Regions from separate parts of the Faecalicatena sp. genome, predicted to be linked through region 2. Evidence: predicted binding sites of a transcription regulator. Region 2 holds the regulator's gene; each other region holds the start of a gene.
What was found. The regulator Rex, encoded in region 2, represses fermentation and respiration genes when NADH is low (regulators of the CRP and FNR family bind a similar motif). The targets are predictions, from matches to a motif close to ATTGTTAANTANTTAACAAT.

Region 1 (7,135 bases), on a different contig from region 2:
TTTATCCATAACCGGTGTTCTGCCTTCGAATACGGCATTTCCGGTAGTGCTGTCATTCAATCCATATCCATCTAAAATCATTAATACGGTTGGTTTTTTACTCATATCTCTTCTCCTCTACATTATAAACTCGATATTGCAGCCTTTTTAACCGGCACTTCTGCCCCGGCTGCCCATGCCCTTAAGGGAAATCTGTTCCGGTACTTATTGTACCCGTTTTTTCTGTTTTTTGCAAATCCCTTTTCGTATCTCACCCTATATCTTTTATGTTTACATTTTTCCTAATAAATCCTTCTCCCAAGGCAGGTCTGCAGGCACAAACTTTAACGGGTCTTTTCTTTCAGCCATGTCCCCAGAAGATCAATCCATGACTGAATCGGTTCGCAAATGGAACTTCCATCCGGGTTGGAGGATGTCTCATCCGCCAGAGACAAGCCATGACCTCCTGTAGGATAAATATGAAGCTCTGTGGAAACCCCGGCCCTTTTAAGCGCCTCTGCCAGAAACAGGGAATTTTCTACAGGCACTGTCGGATCTGTAAATGTATGCCAGATAAAACACGGCGGCATGTCTGCTGTAACCAGCCTTTCGATAGACAGCTCCTTTTTCTTCTCCTTGTAACTGCTTCCCAGAAGATTCCTAAAGCTGCCCTTATGCATATATTTCTTTTTCGAAGTGATCACCGGATAACTCAGAATCAGCCCCGCCGGCTTTAAGATATCCGGTGTCGTCCCGGCTGCCTCGTAGAGAAACGGCTGATTCCAAAATACTCCGAAGCTGGCGGCCAGATGTCCCCCTGCTGATGATCCCTGGATAAAAATCTGGTTCCAATCCACATGCCATTTTTCATGGTTCTCATGGACAAGCTTCATCGCCTCCGCCAGTTCTAAAAGAGCCGTCGGAAATCTTACCGGTGCCACGGAATACCGCAGGATCCCTACATGATACCCCATAGCAAGCAGACGCATAGCTATAGGCTCTGCTTCCCTGTCACTGGTAAACTCGTATCCTCCGCCCGGACAAAGTATAATCATCGGCCTCAAACGCTCCGGCTGAAATTGTTTGGAGCTGTCCAGGATATATGCATGGAATCTGGCATCCGGGGCGGACTGCTCTGTTTGAATAGATATCACCTCATACTGCATAGGTTCTCCTCCTTTTCAAGAAAAAATCGTGGCGAGTGCTGCCTCTTACTCCCCACGATTTCTTCTATGCTGATCCTGCCGGACAGTTTTCATGTCCCAGGATTCCTCATTCTTATGATTCTTATTTGTAGTTCACGATCTTACCGAAATCAGCTTTCAGAGATGCGCCTCCTACAAGACCACCATCGATATCTGCCTGAGCAAATAATTCAGGAGCTGTAGCTGCGTTTACAGATCCGCCATACTGGATGCGGATCGCTTCTGCTGTTGCTTCATCATAAACTTCTGCGATACATGCACGGATTCCTGCACACACTTCCTGTGCCTGCTCTGTTGTAGCTGTCTTTCCTGTTCCGATCGCCCAGATCGGCTCATAAGCGATAACAGCAGTCTTTGCCTGGTCAGCTGTCACGTTCTGGAATCCAACCTTTACCTGCTGGCGGATGAAGTCCATTGTGACTCCCTGCTCTCTCTGCTCTAATGTCTCACCGCAGCACATGATCGGTGTAATGCCGTGCTCAAATGCTTTCAGGACTTTCTTATTCACATCTTCATTTGTCTCACCGAAATATTCTCTTCTCTCAGAATGTCCCAAAACAACATATTTAACACCTGCATCTACAAGCATAGCCGGAGAGATCTCACCTGTGTAAGCTCCACTCTCCTCAAAATACATGTTCTCAGCTCCAACCTGGATGTTCGTTCCCTTTACAGCCTCAACTACAGGAACGATATCGATTGCAGGCACGCAGAATACAACATCCACTTCTTCGTTTGCTACTAATGGTTTTAACTCCTCAACTAATGCAACTGCTTCACTCGGAGTCTTGTTCATCTTCCAGTTACCTGCGATAATCTTCTTTCTTGCCATGATTATGGTCTCCTTTTATATATTTAATAAATGTAAATTAATACCTCGCCAAGCTTTTTTACGGGATGTTCGCCTTACTAGGCTCGAAAGTACCTCGCCAAGGGCGGCGAACTAAGTAAACGCTAGGCTCGTAAAATACCTCGCCAAGCTTTTTTACGGGATGTTCGCCTTACTAGGCTCGAAAGTACCTCGCCAAGGGCGGCGAACTAAGTAAACACTAGGCTCGTAAAATACCTCGCCAAGCTTTTTTACGGGATGTTCGCCTTACTAGGCTCGAAAGTACCTCGCCAAGAGCGGCGAACTAAGTAAACGCTAGGCTCGTAAAATACCTCGCCAAGCTTTTTACTTATCGTTAGCAGCTGCTACGCCTGGGAGTTCTTTTCCTTCTAAGAATTCGAGGGATGCTCCGCCGCCGGTGGAGATGTGGGTCATCTTATCGCCGTATCCTAACTGGTTAACGGCTGCTGCGGAATCTCCGCCTCCAATGATGGTTACTGCGTCTGTATCTGCAAGAGCTTTTGCAACTGCCTCTGTTCCTGCTGCGAAGTTCGGCATCTCAAAGCAGCCCATTGGTCCATTCCATACAACTGTTTTCGCTGTCTTCACTGCGTCAGCGAAAATCTTAGCAGTCTCAGGTCCGATATCAAGACCTTCCCATCCATCCGGGATCTCTCCGCGTGCTACAACCTTTGCATGTGCATCATTAGAGAAATCATCGGCGATCACATTGTCAACAGGGAGAAGAAGCTTTACGCCCTTGTCTTCTGCCTTCTTGATCATATCCAGAGCATACTGGCAGTAATCCTCTTCCAGAAGGGAATTACCAACGCTTCCGCCCTGAGCCTTGCTGAATGTATAGGACATTCCTCCTCCGATGATCAGAGTGTCTACTTTGTCAAGCAGGTTCTCGATCACAGAGATCTTGCTGGATACCTTCGCACCGCCGAGGATCGCTACAAACGGTCTTTCCGGATTCTCTACTGCATTACCCAGGAAATCAATCTCCTTCTGCATTAAGTATCCTACAACTGCTGTATCAACGAACTGTGTTACACCAACATTAGAGCAGTGTGCCCTGTGGGCTGTTCCGAAAGCATCGTTTACAAAAATATCGCACAGGGAAGCTAAATCCTTACTGAATGCCTCTCCGTTCTTTGTCTCTTCTGCTCTGTAACGTGTATTTTCCAGGAGGATGATATCACCATCGTTCATTGCTTCTACTGCTGCCTTTGCATTCGGCCCTACGACCTCTGCGTCTGCCGCAAATTTCACTTCCTGTCCAAGCAGCTCTGTTAATCTTGCTGCTACCGGTGCAAGTGACAGTTCCGGAACCGGCTGTCCCTTCGGCTTTCCAAGGTGAGAGCAGAGAATGATCTTACCTCCGTCTGCAACCAATTTTTTAATGGTTGGAAGTGCAGCAACAAGACGGTTCTCGTCTGTGATCTTTCCGTCGATCAACGGTACGTTGAAGTCGCATCTAACGAGCACTCTTTTCCCCTTTACATTGATATCATCTACTGACTTTTTGTTAAGCATAATATTGCCTCCCTTACATTATTTAGCAGCCTTGGCTGCCATGCACCCGCAGGGCTTAAAGCTTAAGTTGTCCTTTGGGGGATTTACGAAAAGAAAAGGTCCGGCCCTATATAAAGACCGGACCCTTTTTTGAGTCTATTTCCGAAACTACGGCTTACAGTAATGTTCCGAAGTGTTTGATTGTTCTTACCATCTGGCTTGTGTAAGAATTCTCATTGTCATACCATGAAACAACCTGTACTTCTGTTGTTCCGTTCTCAAGTGGAAGTACCATTGTCTGTGTAGCATCGAATAATGAACCATATTTCATTCCTACGATATCACTGGATACGATCTCATCTGTGTTGTATCCGAAAGATTCATTGGAAGCTGCCTTCATTGCTTCGTTGATCTGATCAGCTGTTACTGTTCCTTCAACAACTGCTGTTAAGATTGTTGTTGATCCTGTCGGGGTTGGAACTCTCTGTGCAGATCCGATCAGTTTGCCGTTCAGCTCTGGAATAACCAGACCGATTGCTTTTGCTGCACCTGTGCTGTTAGGAACGATATTAACAGCTGCTGCACGTGATCTTCTTAAATCACCTTTTCTCTGTGGTCCGTCAAGTGTCATCTGATCACCTGTGTAAGCGTGGATCGTGCACATGATACCGGATTTGATCGGTGCTAAGTCGTTCAGTGCTTTTGCCATTGGTGCTAAGCAGTTTGTTGTACAGGAAGCGGCAGAGATGATGTTGTCATCTTTTGTAAGCTGCTCGTGGTTTACATTGTAAACGATCGTAGGAAGGTCATTTCCAGCCGGTGCAGAAATAACAACTTTCTTAGCGCCTGCTTTGATATGAGCTTCTGCTTTTGCTTTGGATGTATAGAAGCCTGTACACTCCAGAACAACGTCTACTCCGATCTCTCCCCAAGGAAGTTCTTCTGCATTAGCTTTTGCATAGATCTTGATTTCTTTTCCGTCAACGATGATAGAATCTTCGCCAGCTTCTACCTTGTCGCATAATGCATATCTTCCCTGTGTTGAGTCATATTTTAATAAGTGAGCAAGCATCTTAGGTGATGTTAAATCGTTGATCGCAACAATCTCATATCCCTCTGCTCCGAACATCTGTCTGAATGCAAGACGTCCAATACGTCCAAATCCATTAATCGCTACTTTTACTGCCATGATTAATTCCTCCTAAAGTTTTAAAAAGTGTCAACTGTTACACAGTCGTTAAATAGTGGAATCTTAAGCCAAACAGCTAGTTTGTTAAAGATTCATCAACTGTAGTTTATTGTACTAAATCAAGAACAAAAATTCAAGTACTAAATGCATTTTTATGGAAGTTGTTGAAAAATCGGCTTTCTTTGTAAAAATTCTGTGTAGTATTTAAAACCGCACTCTTTCAGTATCCCTGATGCCTTCTCAAAATCGTAGGCAATGTGCTCTGGTTTGTGGCCGTCTGCCCCGATCGTGATGATCTCACCTCCAAGCTCCCGGTATCTTTTAAGCACATCCGGATGAGGATGGCAGAAGCCCAGCCCATATTTGAATCCCGCCATGTTCATTTCGATCCCTTTTCCCTTGGAAATCACCTTTTTCAGGATCTCGTCCAGTTCATCTGCGTACTTCTGGTAGGAATACCCCTGTGCCTTATTTTTCCCATACCGGACCACATAATCAATGTGTCCCAGTACATCAAAATCGTCGACTGAATCCAGGTTTTCTACTGTCGCGCGAAAAGTTTCCCTATAAGCCTCCTCGTCACTTCTCCCCTGGAACATCTCCTGGTAATAAGGATCATTTCCGTGAACCACATGCACAGAACCGATCACAAAATCAAATGGATATTTATTCACCAGTTCTTTATAATATTCACCCAAATGCGGCTGCAGCCCGATCTCGATCCCGATGCGGACGTCAATTATATCTGCATATTCCTGTTTGAGTGCTGTCAGCACTTTAAAATACTCCTCAAGATCAAAAGTAAATGCCTTGGGACCGATATCCTCATGGAAAGGATAATCCTTATCGTTATGGTCTGTGATACAGATAGTCTTTAAACCTTTGTCTATTGCTCCCTCGATCATACTTCGAACAGGGGTGTCACAGTCAGAAGAAAAGTCTGTATGCATATGAAAGTCACTGGTCATCAAAGTATTGTTCCTCCTCCGAGCACATATTCCCCATCATAAAACACGACTGCCTGGCCAGGAGTCACCGCACGCTGGGGTTCATCAAACGTACATGTCACTTCATCCTCACCGGTCTTTTCTATGGTACACCATGCTCCCTTGTGGTTATAGCGTATTTTCGTAAAAACATGTAAAGGCTCTGTTAAATCTTCCACCGACATAAAGTTCAGTCGGTTGGCCTTTAACACCGTTGTCATGGATTCCTCCATGGTCCCGATGACCACCTCATTCGTCTCCGGACGGATTTCCAGGACAAACGCCGGATATCCAAGCGCCAGTCCCAGTCCCTTTCGCTGTCCCACTGTATAGTGTGTGATCCCCTTATGTTTCCCGAGGATCGCACCGTCACTGGTTACGAAATTCCCCTCCGGGATCTGTATACCTGCATTTTCTTCTATATAAGAAGCGTAATCTTTGTCCGGCACAAAACAAATATCCTGACTGTCTGGTTTATTGGCTACCTGGAGACCGATCTTATCCGCAATCCTGCGGATCTCCTCCTTGGAGTATTCTCCAACCGGCATCAGGGTATGTTTTAACTGATCCTGAGTCAGGTTATAAAGAGCATAGGTCTGATCCTTATTTAAGGTTGCCGAGCGGCGCAGTGTATACCGCCCGTTATCCAGCTTCACGATCCTCGCATAGTGTCCGGTGGCAATATAATCAGCTCCGATCGCCATGCTCCTTGAAAGAAGCGATTCCCACTTCACATACCTGTTGCAGGCAATACATGGGTTCGGGGTCCTTCCCTCCAGATATTCCCCGATAAAATAGTCGATCACATGCTCTTTGAATTCCTGTTTAAAATTCATCACATAATATGGAATCCCCAGATCTGCAGCAACCCTCCTGGCGTCATCAACTGCACTTAAGCCACAGCAGCCCCCGTTTTCCTCCTGGGCTGCCTGCTCCTCGTCCTGCCAGATCTGCATCGTCACCCCAATCACGTCATACCCCTGTTCTTTTAAAAGGTAGGCCGCAACAGATGAGTCCACGCCCCCGGACATTCCGACTACTACTCTGCTCATTAATATTCCTCTTCCTCTTCTTCCTCACCCTCGTGGATGTCTGATTTCGGTTTTTCCAGTCCTTCTATCTTGATTCCGTTTTTCTCTGCATAATCCCAAAGTGCTGCATGGATTGCCTCCTCGGCAAGCAGAGAACAGTGCACCTTGACTGGCGGAAGTCCGTCCAGTGCCTCCATCACGGCTTTATTTGTGATCTCCATTGCCTCCTTAATATTCTTTCCCTTCACCAGCTCTGTTGCCATACTGCTCGTTGCTACTGCCGCACCACAGCCGAACGTTTTAAACTTCACATCGCGGATGACCTGATTCTCATCAATGTCAAGATAAATACGCATGATATCTCCACATTTTGCATTTCCCACGGTTCCAACACCGCT
Region 2 (7,135 bases):
TATGTAATATGAATCCCCTTATCTTCCAGGGCTTCCTTCACCCAGGCAAACTTTTTATGTTGTGCAAGCGTATAACTTTTATCTGTCTCGTCTGCCTTTGCAAAATGTGTGAAAACACCTTCCACCTCTACATGAGGCAGCCGGCTGATCCTGGCGATCTTTTGAATGCTATCCTGGTCAGGCAGAAACCCAAGTCTTCCCATCCCTGTATCTATCTTAATATGAAAGCAGGCTGTCTTCCCAAGTCTGCCGGCCGTTTCAGATAATTCCTGAGCTGTTTCTTCCATATAAATAGTAGCACGGATATCATAGGCGAGCATCTCCTCGTACTGTTCCGGGAAAATGCATCCCAGCACAAGGATCGGTTTCTCAATACCTGCCTTCCTTAAGGAAACAGCTTCTTCAAGGCTTGCTGTCGCATACCCCCAGATATAATCCTTCTCCTCAAACATTCTCGCGATCGGAGCCGCACCATGCCCGTAGCCGTCCATCTTTACAACAGCAATGATCTTTGCGTCCTCCCCGATGTGCTTTTTCATCTGTTCCATATTATATTCGACTGCATCCAGGTTCACCCTGGCATACACTCTGCTGTATTGTTTCATCTGTCCATACACTCCTCTGTCTTTTTCGTACAGCAGGCGATTCCTGCTATTAAGTCTTCTGCCAGCACACTGTAAGACCCTTTCATTTTCTTAGCCTCATCCCCTCCGCAGGCATGCAGATATACCCCGCAGGCCGCTGCATCATAGATTTCCATATGCTGTGCAAGAAGTCCTGCGATCACACCGGCCAGCACATCACCGGAACCTGCCTTAGCCATGGAGCTGTTGCCGGCCGTATTGACAAAAATAGGATGATTCCTTTTAACCACGATCGTCCGTGCATCCTTGAGAGCACAGACAACCCCATACTTTTCTGTAAAGGCCCTGGTCCTTACGAACCGATCTTCTATCAGCTCTGCCACAGAGCAGCCAAGCAGCCCGGACATCTCCTTCATATGCGGAGTCAGAACGATGGGTGACTCCTTTTCCTTAAGCAGCTCAAGATGGCAGGCAAGCAGATTCAATCCATCCGCGTCCACTACGCAGGGGACCTTCACCTCTGTCAGAGCCGTCTTCAATATCTGTTCTGAAATCCTGTTCTGGCCCAGGCCGCATCCGATCCCGACTACATCTGCCCAGGAAAGAAGCCTCTTGAGTTTTTCTTCTTCAAACTCTGTATAGGTAGAAATAATCGCTTCCGGCAGGAGCTGCTGCAGGATCACACGGTTATCCTCAGACGTATAGATTTGTACCAGTCCTGCACCGCTTATATACGCGGCCTTCGCACTTAAATATGCGGCACCGGACATTCCCGTGCTTCCCGTAATCATCAACACCCTGCCATATGTCCCTTTGTGGGAATTCGGTCTCCTCGGCGGGAGCAGTCCCGGCAGGTCCTTCTTCTCGTAGGTGTAACACAGTGCATTCTCATCTTCGAAAAGACTTTTGCTGATCCCGATATCCACAGTCACGGTCTTTCCCGCATAGAGATGCCCCGGATGAAGGATACAGCCCAGCTTCTCACACTGGAACGTAACGGTTAAGTCTGCTTCAAAAGCCGTCCCCAGCACTTTCCCTGTGGCTGAGCAGATCCCCGATGGGATATCCACGGCTGCCTTTGTCCCCTTGTGTGCATTCATTCTGGCAATGGCATCCCGGTAATCTCCGGTGATCTCCCGGTTCAGCCCCACTCCAAAAACAGCATCCACTATAGTAGTATATTCCTCATCTTCCTCAGTTGTGACCATGGGAACACCGCAATTTTCCGCAATCTGCCTCTGGCACCTGCAGTCGGCACTCATAGAAGTTTCCCGGCCCACAAAAACCGTTCTTGCATCATATCCTTTTTCCTTCAAGAGCCGGGCAATGGCAAACCCATCCCCCCCGTTATTGCCTGAGCCGCAGTAAACAAGCACTTTATTTAGATTTAGCTGCTCCTTTTCCATGACATCCACAAAAGCAAGGGCCGCTCTCTCCATCAGAACCATAGAAGGAATCCCGATCTTGTTGATCGTGTAATTATCAGCCTTCTGCATCCATTCTCCTGTAGGGAGGTATCTCATATTATCACCATCCTAACTTCGTTTGAAATAAATAACGTGTAAAAAAGGCAGTCTGCCTTCGTTACACGCTTTGTATTCTCTATCATTTACCATGTTCTTCATTGTAGCGGCTGATATTGTAGGAAAGCTTCATCAAACTGTCTGACAAATGTACGCTTTCTACGATCACATCATCCGGCAGATTCAGGTCTGTGTGTGCAAAGTTCCAGATTGCTTTGATCCCGCTGTCCACCAGTATGTCTGCCACTTCGATCGCTTTTGATTTCGGAATCGTGAGTGCTGCGATCTCGATATCGTTATGCTTTAAGAAGTTCTTTAAATCATCCATCATGCGTACCGGTATGCCGCGGATGCTGACCCCTTCCAGTCTTGGATTCACATCAAATAATCCTTTCAGAAGGAAACCGCTCTTCTCAAATGAAGCATAATTGGCAAGTGCCTGTCCAAGATTACCCGCGCCGATAATAATCATATTATGTTCTCTGTTCAATCCTAAAATCTTCCCTATCTCTGTATAGAGATACTTTACATTATACCCATATCCCTGCTGACCGAAACCACCGAAATTGTTCAGATCCTGCCGGATCTGTGAAGCAGTGACATTCATCTTCTTGCTCAGATCGTTTGACGAGATCCTTTCTACGCCTGCATCCAGTAACTCTCCCAAATATCTGTAATATCTTGGCAGCCGTCCTATTACTGCACGTGATATTTCTCTCTCTTCCACAGCATTCACCCTCCAAACTTAGTCTAATACATTGCTTTGTAAAGATCTATGACAGCATCATATGTCCATACATAGGTGTTTACAAAACAATGTACCAGACTTTATTATATAGAATTGCGTGGACAAAGTCAATTTTTTAGTTGTATTTTACTCTATTTTCGTTATAATGAAAGGAGTGTACCCTAATGGCATCCTGTAATATATGCTCCCGGGTATGCATTCTCTTGGGGCATCCGCAAAAATGGAATCTCAAGATACACTTAAGATACAGGAGGTTTTTTATGATATTCGCATGTCATAATCTCAATAAATCATTCGGAGAACAGCTGATCGTAAAGGATGGCTCTTTCCATATAGAAGACAGAGAAAAGGCGGCTTTAGTCGGCGTAAACGGCGCAGGCAAATCCACTATTTTAAAGATGATCGTAAAAGAGGAGTCTGCTGACAGCGGCGAGATCGTATTGACCAAGGGGCGCACCCTAGGTTATCTGGCCCAGCAGCAGAATCTGGAAGGCGGACGTACGGTCTATGAGGAAGTGAAGACGGCAAAGGCTGATATCATTGAGATGGAGCTCCAGATCCGTTCGATCGAGCATGAATTAAAGTCCTTAAGCGGTGAGGAGCTTGCCAAGCGTCTGGAGACCTACAACCGCCTCATGTCACAATTTGAGGCACTAAACGGTTACGCCTATGAGAGTGAGATCGTCGGTGTTTTAAAGGGACTCGGATTTACCGAGGAGGACTTTTCCAAAAGAACTGATACCCTCTCAGGAGGTCAGAAAACGCGTGTTTCCCTTGGGAAACTGCTTCTGACCAAGCCGGATATCCTGCTTCTTGATGAGCCTACCAACCATCTGGACTTAAACTCTATCACCTGGCTGGAGACTTATCTGTTGAATTATCCGGGGGCTGTATTGATCGTGTCCCATGACCGTTTCTTTTTGAACCGGGTCGTCACAAAGGTCATTGAAGTGGAAAACGGTGCTGTGCGTATGTATTCCGGAAATTATAAGGATTACGCCGATAAAAAACAGCAGATCCGCGATGCGATGCTCAAGGAATATTTAAACCAGCAGCGTGAGATCAAGCACCAGGAGGCAGTCATCGAAAAGCTCCGCTCCTTCAACCGTGAGAAATCGATCAAGCGTGCGGAGAGCCGGGAAAAAATGCTCAACAAGATGTCACTGGTAGAAAAGCCGCAGGATGCGGCAAAGGAGATGCACCTGACACTGGAGCCCTCCTGCATCAGTGGAAATGACGTACTAAAGGTCGAGGACCTCTCCAAGGCGTTCGATTCCCAGGTATTATTCCAAAATATCAGCTTTGAGATCAAACGCGGGGAGCACGTGGCCGTGATCGGTGACAACGGAACAGGAAAGACCACTCTTCTCAAGATCCTGAACCAGGTAGTTCCTCCGGATACAGGCTTTTTCACCCTCGGTTCCAAGGTAAAGATCGGCTATTACGACCAGGAGCACCATGTCCTGCACGAGGATAAGAATATCTTTGATGAGATTTCTGATGATTATCCAACACTAACCAATACGCAGATCCGCAATACCCTGGCTGCTTTCCAATTTACCGGGGATGATGTCTATAAGCTGGTTGGCGACCTGAGCGGCGGTGAAAAGGGGCGCGTTTCCCTGGCGAAGCTGATGCTCTCCGAAGCCAACTTCCTGATCCTGGATGAGCCCACCAACCATCTGGATATCACCTCAAAGGAGATCCTGGAAAAGGCCTTGAATGAGTATACCGGGACTGTCCTGTATGTGTCCCATGACCGTTACTTCATCAACCAGACTGCAACACGCATCTTAGAGCTGGTGAACCAGACTTTTGTAAATTACATCGGTAATTACGACTACTATCTGGAGAAAAAAGAAGAACTGACCGCTGTATACGCCGCACCTGCCAAAGGTACTTCCGCGATATCCAGGTCAGACCGTGCTTCTGCCCTATCCGGTGCATCCATAAGCCCGGCCGGAGAATCTGCCCCGGGTGAGACGGTTTCAGCCGGTAAACTTAGCTGGCAGGAACAAAAGGAACAACAGGCAAAGGAACGTAAGCGGCAAAATGAGTTAAAAAAGACCGAAGAGCGGATCGCTGTTTTAGAAGAACGAAACGCTGAGATCGATGAGCTCATGACCCACGAGGATGTCTATTCCAATTCTGTAAAATGTCAGGAACTGGCTGTGGAAAAGACAGAAAATGAAGAAGAATTAGAAGTCCTCTATGAGAAATGGGAGGAACTGGCAGAATAGGTGACTCTTGCAGAGATGAAAAAGAGAGAGGCATAAAAAAGGGAAGGCTGTCCTTCCCCTTTTTATGCCTTCTTTTCTTATAAACGCTCTGCGATGGCTTTGATAAAGTCTTCGCTGTTTAATACCGTTGGATTCTCGATCGTCGTGATCAATGCCAGATCCTTTGTCATGCTGCCTGATTCGATCGTATCGATGGTTGCCTTCTCAAGTCTGTCCGCAAATTCCATCAGCTCTTTGTTTCCGTCTAATTCTCCGCGTTTTCTAAGCGCTCCTGTCCATGCAAAAATCGTTGCCACAGAGTTCGTGGAGGTCTCCTCGCCTTTTAAATGCTTGTAGTAGTGACGCTGCACTGTACCGTGGGCAGCCTCATACTCATAATATCCGTCCGGAGATACCAGCACTGAGGTCATCATAGCAAGAGATCCAAATGCAGAGGAAACCATGTCGCTCATGACATCTCCATCGTAATTCTTACATGCCCATATGTAACCGCCCTCTGACTTCATCACACGTGCAACGGCATCATCGATCAGTGTATAGAAATATTCGATTCCAGCTGCCTTGAACTTCTCATCATATTCCGCATCATAGATCTCCTGGAAGATGTCCTTGAATGTATGGTCATACTTTTTAGAGATCGTATCCTTTGTTGCAAACCACAGATCCTGCTTTGTGTCCAACGCATAGTTAAAGCAGCTTCTCGCGAAGCTCTCAATGGACTGGTTGATATTGTGCATTCCCTGTACGATCCCGGGGCCTGCGAAATTATGTACCAGCTCTTTTGTCTGGGTTCCGTCCTCTGCCGTATAAACTAATTCCACCTTACCTGCACCCGGGATCTTCATCTCAGAACCCTTGTACACATCTCCGTATGCATGTCTTGCAATGGTGATCGGCTTCTTCCAGTTCTTTACACATGGTTCGATTCCTTTAACTACGATCGGCGCACGGAAAACAGTTCCGTCCAGGATCGCACGGATCGTCCCGTTAGGGCTCTTCCACATCTCTTTCAGATCATACTCATCCATACGTGCGGCATTCGGTGTGATAGTTGCACACTTTACGGCTACTTTATATTTCTTCGTAGCATTGGCAGAATCAATGGTCACCTGGTCGTTCGTCTCATTTCTGTGCTCCAGCCCCAGGTCATAATACTCTGTGTTGAGTTCAATGTATGGCTCCAGAAGATTATCCTTGATCATCTTCCAGAGAATCCGTGTCATCTCGTCGCCGTCCATCTCAACAATCGGTGTGGTCATCTTAATCTTTTCCATCTTATCTGTCTCCTCCTAAAATTTCGTCGTAACCTTGCTTTTTCAGGTTCTGTATCACATGCAGAATATGCTCGTTAGCGAGCTGTTCCGCAAGGTCTGCGTCCTGATCCCGGATGGCACGTAAAAGCTGCTTATGCTCCCGGATAGACTTTCGCGCACGGTCTTCTGAGACAACAGAAGTCTCTCTTGCCATCTGGACGTACTTGTGGAAATCAAGCAGCACATGGCTTAAGATCCTGGAATTAGAGGCTTCATAAAGAATCGCATGGAACCTTCCATCCAATTCTGCCATCTGCTCCGCACTGCCTCCCCCTTCTCTCTTCATATGGAATTCAGAAAGAAGCATGATCTCATCCAGCTCATCCAGCTGTTCTTCAGTAATATTCTCTGTTGCCCACCTTGCACACAACCCTTCCAGCATAGAACGGATCATGTAGATATCGCTGACATCTTTCGGTGAGATTCCCGTCACATACGCTCCCTTATTGGGAATGATAGAAACAAGCCCCTCTAACTCGAGCTGCCTTAAAGCCTCACGAACAGGAGTACGGCTGACCCCAAGCTCTTTCCCAATAGTGTTCTCCCTTAATTCATCGTTTTCTTTATACTTTCCTTTTAGAATATCGTCCCTGATTCTCTGGAAAACGCGGCTGCTTAAGGAATTATCCTGATATTCTCCCATTTTACTATTATGTCCTCCCAAGTTAGAGTGTCATATGCAGTTCACTGCATATACTATCTATTTTGGCAACTAATTCCTCATCTG
Region 3 (7,135 bases), on a different contig from region 2:
CTGATTCGGTAATTTCGTTCCAATTTTGTAAAAACGACAGGAGATATTCTTCGCCGTCTCCGGTAAGTGAGTAATACTTACGGCTGGGTCCTAAGGGGCTGGGCTTAAAGGTGGCTGTAATCAGCTTCTTCTTTTCCAGACGGAGAAGGAGCGGGTAAAGGGTCCCTTCTCTTACTTCTGTGAAACCATTCTCCTGGAGCTGGGTTACGATCTCGTAACCGTATGTCTCAGAACTTTGAATGATCTTTAAGATACAGCCTTCCAGGATCCCCTTCATTAATTGAGATTTGTCCATGCTAAGCCCCCCTTTCCAGTTACTACCTTGCATTGCAATGTTCTTGACTATATTGTATCGCAAAGTAGCCGTAAAAGCAATAAAAAAGTGAATAAAAATCAGGAGTATGTAAAAAATACATACTCCTGATCTAAATGACACTGATCGCTATCTGCCAATACAGATTGTCTCTGCTTATTTTTTCTTATCCTTAGGATTCTTATATACCCAGAGTGCACCAAGAATTCCTGCTATGTATAGGATGTTCACAAGAATGGACGGGTTATCCTTCAAGAGGTAAACGATCGCGACACCAGCAGCAAGCCCAACGGTGATCTCAAATGCCCTGAGGATCCGTTTTTCTTTTATATCCTTTGCCTCCTGCTGCAATTCCGTGCGCCTCTGCTCGAGCTTTAGATAATCCATCAGGTTCTCATCACTGATACGTGAGAGAATCCATTTATCCCGGAAGAATTCTTTGTCTTCCCTTTTAAAATGGAAACGCTTCTTATCCTGTACGTCCTCTTCCGTGAAGATATCATCTGTCTCTGCCTTTATCTGGGAAGCAGTAGTTTGGAAAGATTCGTTAGGTCCCTTCTGTGACTGCTGGGCAGCGGGAGATGTCTTTGGGCTTTCCGGCTGGTTCGTCTCTTGGGATGCTTCGGCGGTAAAAGCTACAATATTAGAGGCATCTGCATTATCCTGACTGGTGGCAGGTACAACGTCTGCGGCAGTATTTTCAATTGATTGACAATTGGTTTCTTCGTTTGTAATGATTGGTTCTTCTAACACAGGTAATACCTCCATTTGTTTTTCTTAATCATAGCAGTTTTTGTCGAAAAATACAATCGTTCCCGGTAATATCAAGGCGGATATTCAAACTCCGCTTGGATGGTAAAGACTAAATCCCCTTCTCGAAGTTGTCCAGTACATGCGGGAGGAGTCTGTCACTATAAGCTGACAGCGAATATTTGCCCTCACAGAGTGCCCAGTCATATAAAAGAGCTCTCTCATACATGGTATAAATCTTAACCAGCTCCTCCACAGAGGAAGTATCTTTAAACTCACCGGAGTGGATTCCGGTTTCTATGATCTCCCGGATCAATTGGAAGTAATAGCGGTCGTCATCGAGCAAAGAGCGGTTATCTTTTGTGACAAGCTGGGAGGAATATAATGAGGCAAGCAGATTGATATCTATACTTGTCTCAATCATATAAAATAGTTCATGGTTTAATAAAAGCAGTTTTTCCCTGGCTGATAGTGACTGGTCTAATGTATTGTTGATTTCTTCGTATTGCTGGTCGAACAGGTCTGATAAAGTAGTAAGAAGGGCATCCTTTCCCTTAAAATAGTGGTAAAAGGTTCCTTTCGATGTCTTTGACAACTTAATAATGTCTTCGACGGTGGTGTTATCATACCCATTTTTATAAAATAAGTTCCAGGCAGCCTTTACGATTTTGCTCTTGGTTGTCTGTTTCTTTCGCGGCATAGTACCCTCTCTTCCTTGTAACACTTACTTTAGTTTCGGTTTATAGTATATCATAAGATCCGGCTTCCTACTATGCTAATATAGAAAAATCGGTGCGGACTTTTATCCGACACCGATTTCCCTGATAAAAATATATGATCCGGTTAAAGCTGCTATTTATAGAAATAGCCCAGTTCCTTCCTTAACCTCTTGATACCTTGAAACCGTACTTAAGCGGGTCATCCGGATCGATCACGTAAGTAGATTCACCTGTGATATAGGCACTTCCGGTAATCTGTGGAATGATTGCCTTGAATTCGCCGACCTGCGCTTCCTCTTTGATGACTCCCTTGAACTGTGAGCCGATGAAGCTTTCATACACGAATGGTTCACCGATCTTGATCTCACCACGTGCATACAGTGTTGCAAGCTTTGCGCTTGTACCTGTTCCGCATGGAGAACGGTCAGCCATGTGGTCTCCAAAGATGACAACATTGCGGTAATTACATCCGTCGGTCTTTGTGTGGCAGTAAAGCTCTGCCAGATCCACCGTTGTGATGTCCAGTTCAGGATGCTTGATCTCTACTTCTTCATTCACCTGCTTTACGACCTTCATTCCGAAATCTGTTAACTTCGGAATAGACTTTTCATCTACGGTCCAGCCAAGCTGTTCGATATCTACGAGGGCGAAGAAGCTTCCGCCAAAAGCGATGTCATATCTGATCTCTTTTCCATCAACGACAGTGGTCAGGTTTTCTTTATAAAGGAAAGCCGGAACATTTGTGAGCGTCACGTTAAGGACTTTTCCGTTCTTTACTTCTGCCTTTACGCGAATAAGACCGGCCGGAGCGTCTAATACTACTTCTGTATAAGGCTCAACAGCTGGAACAAGTCCTGCTTCGATCAGGGCTGTTGTTGTACCGATCGTACCATGTCCGCACATGTTTAAGTACTCTCCGGTGTCCATGAAAATAACTCCGAAATCTGCTTCTGGATTGACAGGCTCTGTGACAAGTGCACCGAACATATCATGGTGTCCGCGTGGTTCAAACATCAGGGCCTGACGGTACTTGTCGTAATTCTTTGCAAGATACTGCTTGCGCTCCATCATGGAGTCACCCTTTAACTCCGGGAAACCTGACATGATGATACGGGTAAACTCACCGACAGTATGTGTGTCGATTGCTTTGAATGCAGCTTCGAATGCATCCAGGTTGATTTTTGGATTGTAGTTCATAATCCTTCCTCCTAATTGGTAGTTTATAGAACCCGTCTATAAGTGACTTCATTATAATTGTGAAAATCACTATTATATAGAAACTATTCAGCTCAACGCACCTGGTAAAATTGATAAAAAATCAACAAATAGACCGCGTTCTAGTATGAAGTTCAGTTTATATTTAATATTATGTACGAAAACCCTTGAAAAGTCAACGATTATTTGGTAATATAAAAAACAGGTAAGGGAAAATAAAATAACGAATTGCATATGTAATTCCAAAAATTCATTTTGCCCATTTACAGCGTTTATATAGAAGAAAGCCTGTAAAGCCTGAGAAAACTGAATATGGGGGTAGAAGGGTAACTGGTGTGCCTCCTGGTCTTCAAAACCAGTGTTGGGCGTTTGTAGCGTCCTGGGTGGGTTCGATTCCCACATGCCTCCGCCAAAAAACAGATTTGTGGGATTATTTTCACAAACTTACTATATAAAGCAGCATAATACAAATCACAGTATGCTGCCTTTTGTTTGAAAGGAACTATCTATAAGTCCGGTGGACATGCCCGCCGGAGGGAAGTGATGCATAAGATATGCATACAAACTATAGATAAGATAAATATTATATATAACCTAAAAGGAGAAGCAGGTCATGGAGAATTTACAGTTTTTGCTAAGACAGCATGTGGGTGCTCCCTGTGAACCGGTTGTAAAAGCAGGTGACAGGGTAGAGAAGGGTACACTGATTGCTGTTCCAAAGGGATTGGGCGCTAACATTTTTTCCAGTGTGTATGGAAGTGTAGAGTCTGTTCTGGAGGATCGGATCGTGATTACGCCGGATGAAGAGCAGAAGGAAGAATTCGTACCGATTCATGAAGGTACACCGCTTGAGATGGTGAAAGAGGCAGGTGTAGTGGGAATGGGCGGTGCTGGTTTCCCAACGGGCGTGAAGCTCGGAACAGATCTTAAGGGTGGTTACATTCTGGTGAATGCAGCAGAGTGTGAGCCAGGGCTTTATCACAATATCCGTCAGATCGAGGAAAATATGGAGATGACCCTTAAGGGTGTGAAGTACTGCATGGAGATTTCAAATGCTGCCAAAGCGATCTTTGCGATCAAGGCAAAGAATAAGAAGGCAGTAGAGACTATCCGTGAAGCGATCCGCGGAGAAGAGAATATTTCTATACATCTGCTTCCGGATATTTACCCGATGGGTGAGGAGCGCGCGGTAGTCAGAGAAGCGCTTGGCAAGCTTTTGGATCCGACACAGCTGCCGTCAGCAGCAGATTCTATTGTAATTAATGTAGAGACTGTTCTGCGCGTAGCAGAAGCGATCGAGCTCAGGAAGCCGTGCTACAGCAAGAATATGACCGTGACCGGTAAGCTGAATGGTGGAAATGAAGCACACGTTTACATGGATGTTCCGGTAGGGACAAGCGTGAAGGATATGATCGAGATGTCCGGCGGGATCGACGGAGTATATGGTGAGATCATCATGGGCGGACCTTTTACAGGGAAAGCGACAACAATGGAGGATCCGGTTACAAAGACAACGGGTGGAATTATTGTTACCATTGATCTTCCGGATCTGCACGGTGCACCGGTAGGCCTTTTGGTATGTGCCTGCGGCGGAAGTGAAGAAAGAATGCGCGATATCTGTGGGAAGATGCACGGGGAAGTCGTATCCGTTGCCAGATGTAAACAGGCGGTCGAGATGAAGAACGGCACATTGAAATGCGAGAATCCGGGCAACTGTCCTGGACAGGCACAGAAATGTCTGCAGTTTAAGAAAGATGGTGCTGAGTATATTATTATCGGTAACTGTTCAGATTGTTCCAACACAGTCATGGGATCAGCTCCTAAGATGAAGCTGAAGGTTTTCCATCAGACAGATCATGTGATGAGAACGATCAACCATCCATTATATAGAAGATTAACCGTTTCTAAACAGGTGGACCAGCTGCCAGACGGCAGATAAAACGGGACGTCTGTTGGAAAATAGATTTTCCCCGGAGAGATTTTTGGTACGGGGAATGATGAACTAAGTAACTATATGAGATTGGCGGCAGCGTCATTTCATATACAGCTGCATCTGCTGGGTGCGGCTGCCTAAAGGGCGTGATAATTGGTATGTCCTTGGGATATAAGATAAAAGGAGGAATAAAGTATGTCAATTACAGCTGAAACAGCGAAAGAACATGCGAAAGATCCTGCGGTGCTCTGCTGCAGGGCCGAAGAAGGCATTACGATTCAGGCATCCAATCTGGAAGATCCGGCCATTTTTGATGATTTGGTAGATTCCGGACTCCTGGACCTGGAGGGTGCATTGACAATTGAGCAGGTATTAGGTGCAAAGCTTACAAAGACCTGCGATTCTCTGTGTCCTTTGACAGCAGATGTTGTAGAAGGGGCTAATGTTGTAGAGGAAGCAGCGGCAGAAGAGGCCGTTGCAGAAGAAGCACCGGAAGTTGTTGCTCCGGCTGCACCTGCTGCACCAGTATCAGCACCGGGTGGAGTGCTTAAGATCCACATTGGGGAAGGAAAAGACATTGATATCGAGCTTCCGTTAGGAATTGCAGGAGGAGCTGCAGCAGCGCCGGCACCGGCAGCAGTGATTCCGGCAGCAGAGCCAGTTCTGGCAGAAGCAGCAGCGGAAGAAAAGATCGTCAGAAGTCTTACAAGAAAGCATTACAGAATTACGGAAGTAAAACGTGGGCCTGAGACTAAGATCGAAGGAACTACATTATATATCCGTGAAGGAATTGAAAAAGAGTGTGTTGATTCTCAGGAGTTAGTATATGACTTAAAGATCGATATCATCACACCAGAAGATTACCACACATATTCAGAGACGATCATGGATGTACAGCCGATCGCCTGCAAGGAAGGCGAGAGTGAAGTCGGAAGCGGTACTACCCGTGTTCTTGACGGTGTGATCATGATGGTTACAGGAACAGATGCTAATGGAGTGCAGATTGGGGAATTCGGCTCTTCAGAAGGATATCTGGACGAGAATATCATGTGGAACCGTCCGGGTGCACCTGATAAAGGCGAGATCTTTATCAAGACCCAGGTGACGATCAAAGAGGGCACAAACATGGAGAGGCCGGGTCCTCTTGCAGCCCACACAGCTACAGACCACATTACACAGGAGATCAGAGAGGCGTTGAAAGCTTTGGAGGACGACTCACTGGTTGTTGATACAGAAACATTTAACCAGGTCAGAAGACCGGGCAAGAAGAAAGTAGTCATTGTAAAAGAGATCATGGGACAGGGCGCTATGCATGATAACCTGATCCTTCCGGTAGAGCCGGTCGGCGTACTTGGGGCAAAGCCGAATGTTGACCTTGGCAATGTACCTGTTTGTGTATCACCGTTAGAGGTTCTGGATGGATGTATCCATGCACTGACCTGTATCGGACCTGCATCAAAGGAGATGTCCAGACACTATTGGAGAGAGCCGCTGGTTCTTGAGGCACTTCATGATACAGAAGTGGATCTGTGCGGTGTCATCTTCGTTGGAAGCCCGCAGATCAATGCAGAGAAATTCTATGTTTCTAAACGTGTTGGTATGATGGTAGAGATGATGGATGCAGATGGCGCGTTCATTACTACAGAAGGCTTCGGCAACAACCATATTGATTTTGCAAGTCATCACGAGCAGATCGGAATGCGCGGAATCCCTGTTGTTGGTATGTCTTTCTGCGCAGTTCAGGGGGCTCTGGTCGTTGGTAACAAATACATGACCAATATGGTTGATAATAATAAATCTGAGTCAGGTATTGAGAACGAGGTCCTTGCATGCAATACTCTGTGCCATGAAGATGCGATCAGAGCACTTGCAATGTTAAAGAATGCAATGGCTGGGGAAGAAGTAAAGACTGCTGAAAGAAAGTGGAATCCGAATGTCAAGGCTACAAATGTAGAACTGATTTCCAATGTAACAGGCAGACCGATCGAGCTGGTGAAGAATGAGCAGTCCCTGCCAATGAGCCAGAAGAGAAAAGAGAAATACGACTAAGATGAAAGAATTAATGTATGGTGATAAGATTATTCGTATGGAAGGGGTCATCGTAGAGATTCACGACGGATGTGTCGGGATCGATTTAAAGGGCAGGCTTGGTTATCTTAAGATACCGATGCGCATGCTGATCACCGATTACCCTCTGGTGGTGGG

Region 1: the regulator Rex is predicted to act here: its motif matches at 4,801-4,820, upstream of gap (type I glyceraldehyde-3-phosphate dehydrogenase).
Region 3: the regulator Rex is predicted to act here: its motif matches at 3,089-3,108, upstream of AC4OGX_RS14045 (proline racemase family protein).

What each region holds. Positions count from the first base shown of each region.
Region 1 covers NZ_JBZUUL010000049.1:191,518-198,652, forward strand. The annotation lists gene gpmI (2,3-bisphosphoglycerate-independent phosphoglycerate mutase) at 1-105, opposite strand, end outside; gene AC4OGX_RS21530 (alpha/beta hydrolase) at 324-1,145, opposite strand; gene tpiA (triose-phosphate isomerase) at 1,267-2,016, opposite strand; gene AC4OGX_RS21540 (phosphoglycerate kinase) at 2,359-3,552, opposite strand; gene gap (type I glyceraldehyde-3-phosphate dehydrogenase) at 3,707-4,720, opposite strand; gene AC4OGX_RS21550 (histidinol-phosphatase HisJ family protein) at 4,873-5,688, opposite strand; gene mnmA (tRNA 2-thiouridine(34) synthase MnmA) at 5,688-6,758, opposite strand; gene nifU (Fe-S cluster assembly scaffold protein NifU) at 6,758-7,135, opposite strand, start outside.
Region 2 covers NZ_JBZUUL010000012.1:39,792-46,926, forward strand. The annotation lists gene alr (alanine racemase) at 1-605, opposite strand, end outside; gene AC4OGX_RS05980 (NAD(P)H-hydrate dehydratase) at 602-2,107, opposite strand; gene AC4OGX_RS05985 (redox-sensing transcriptional repressor Rex) at 2,190-2,834, opposite strand; gene AC4OGX_RS05990 (ABC-F family ATP-binding cassette domain-containing protein) at 3,116-5,095, shown strand; gene AC4OGX_RS05995 (NADP-dependent isocitrate dehydrogenase) at 5,173-6,369, opposite strand; gene AC4OGX_RS06000 (GntR family transcriptional regulator) at 6,371-7,051, opposite strand; gene AC4OGX_RS06005 (hydroxymethylglutaryl-CoA lyase-like TIM-barrel protein) at 7,074-7,135, opposite strand, start outside.
Region 3 covers NZ_JBZUUL010000027.1:85,315-92,449, forward strand. The annotation lists gene AC4OGX_RS14030 (PadR family transcriptional regulator) at 1-295, opposite strand, end outside; gene AC4OGX_RS14035 (hypothetical protein) at 470-1,066, opposite strand; gene AC4OGX_RS14040 (TetR/AcrR family transcriptional regulator) at 1,176-1,763, opposite strand; gene AC4OGX_RS14045 (proline racemase family protein) at 1,945-2,979, opposite strand; tRNA gene AC4OGX_RS14050 (tRNA-Sec) at 3,312-3,409, shown strand; gene prdC (proline reductase-associated electron transfer protein PrdC) at 3,611-4,936, shown strand; gene prdA (D-proline reductase (dithiol) proprotein PrdA) at 5,126-6,979, shown strand; gene AC4OGX_RS14065 (CBO2463/CBO2479 domain-containing protein) at 6,981-7,135, shown strand, end outside.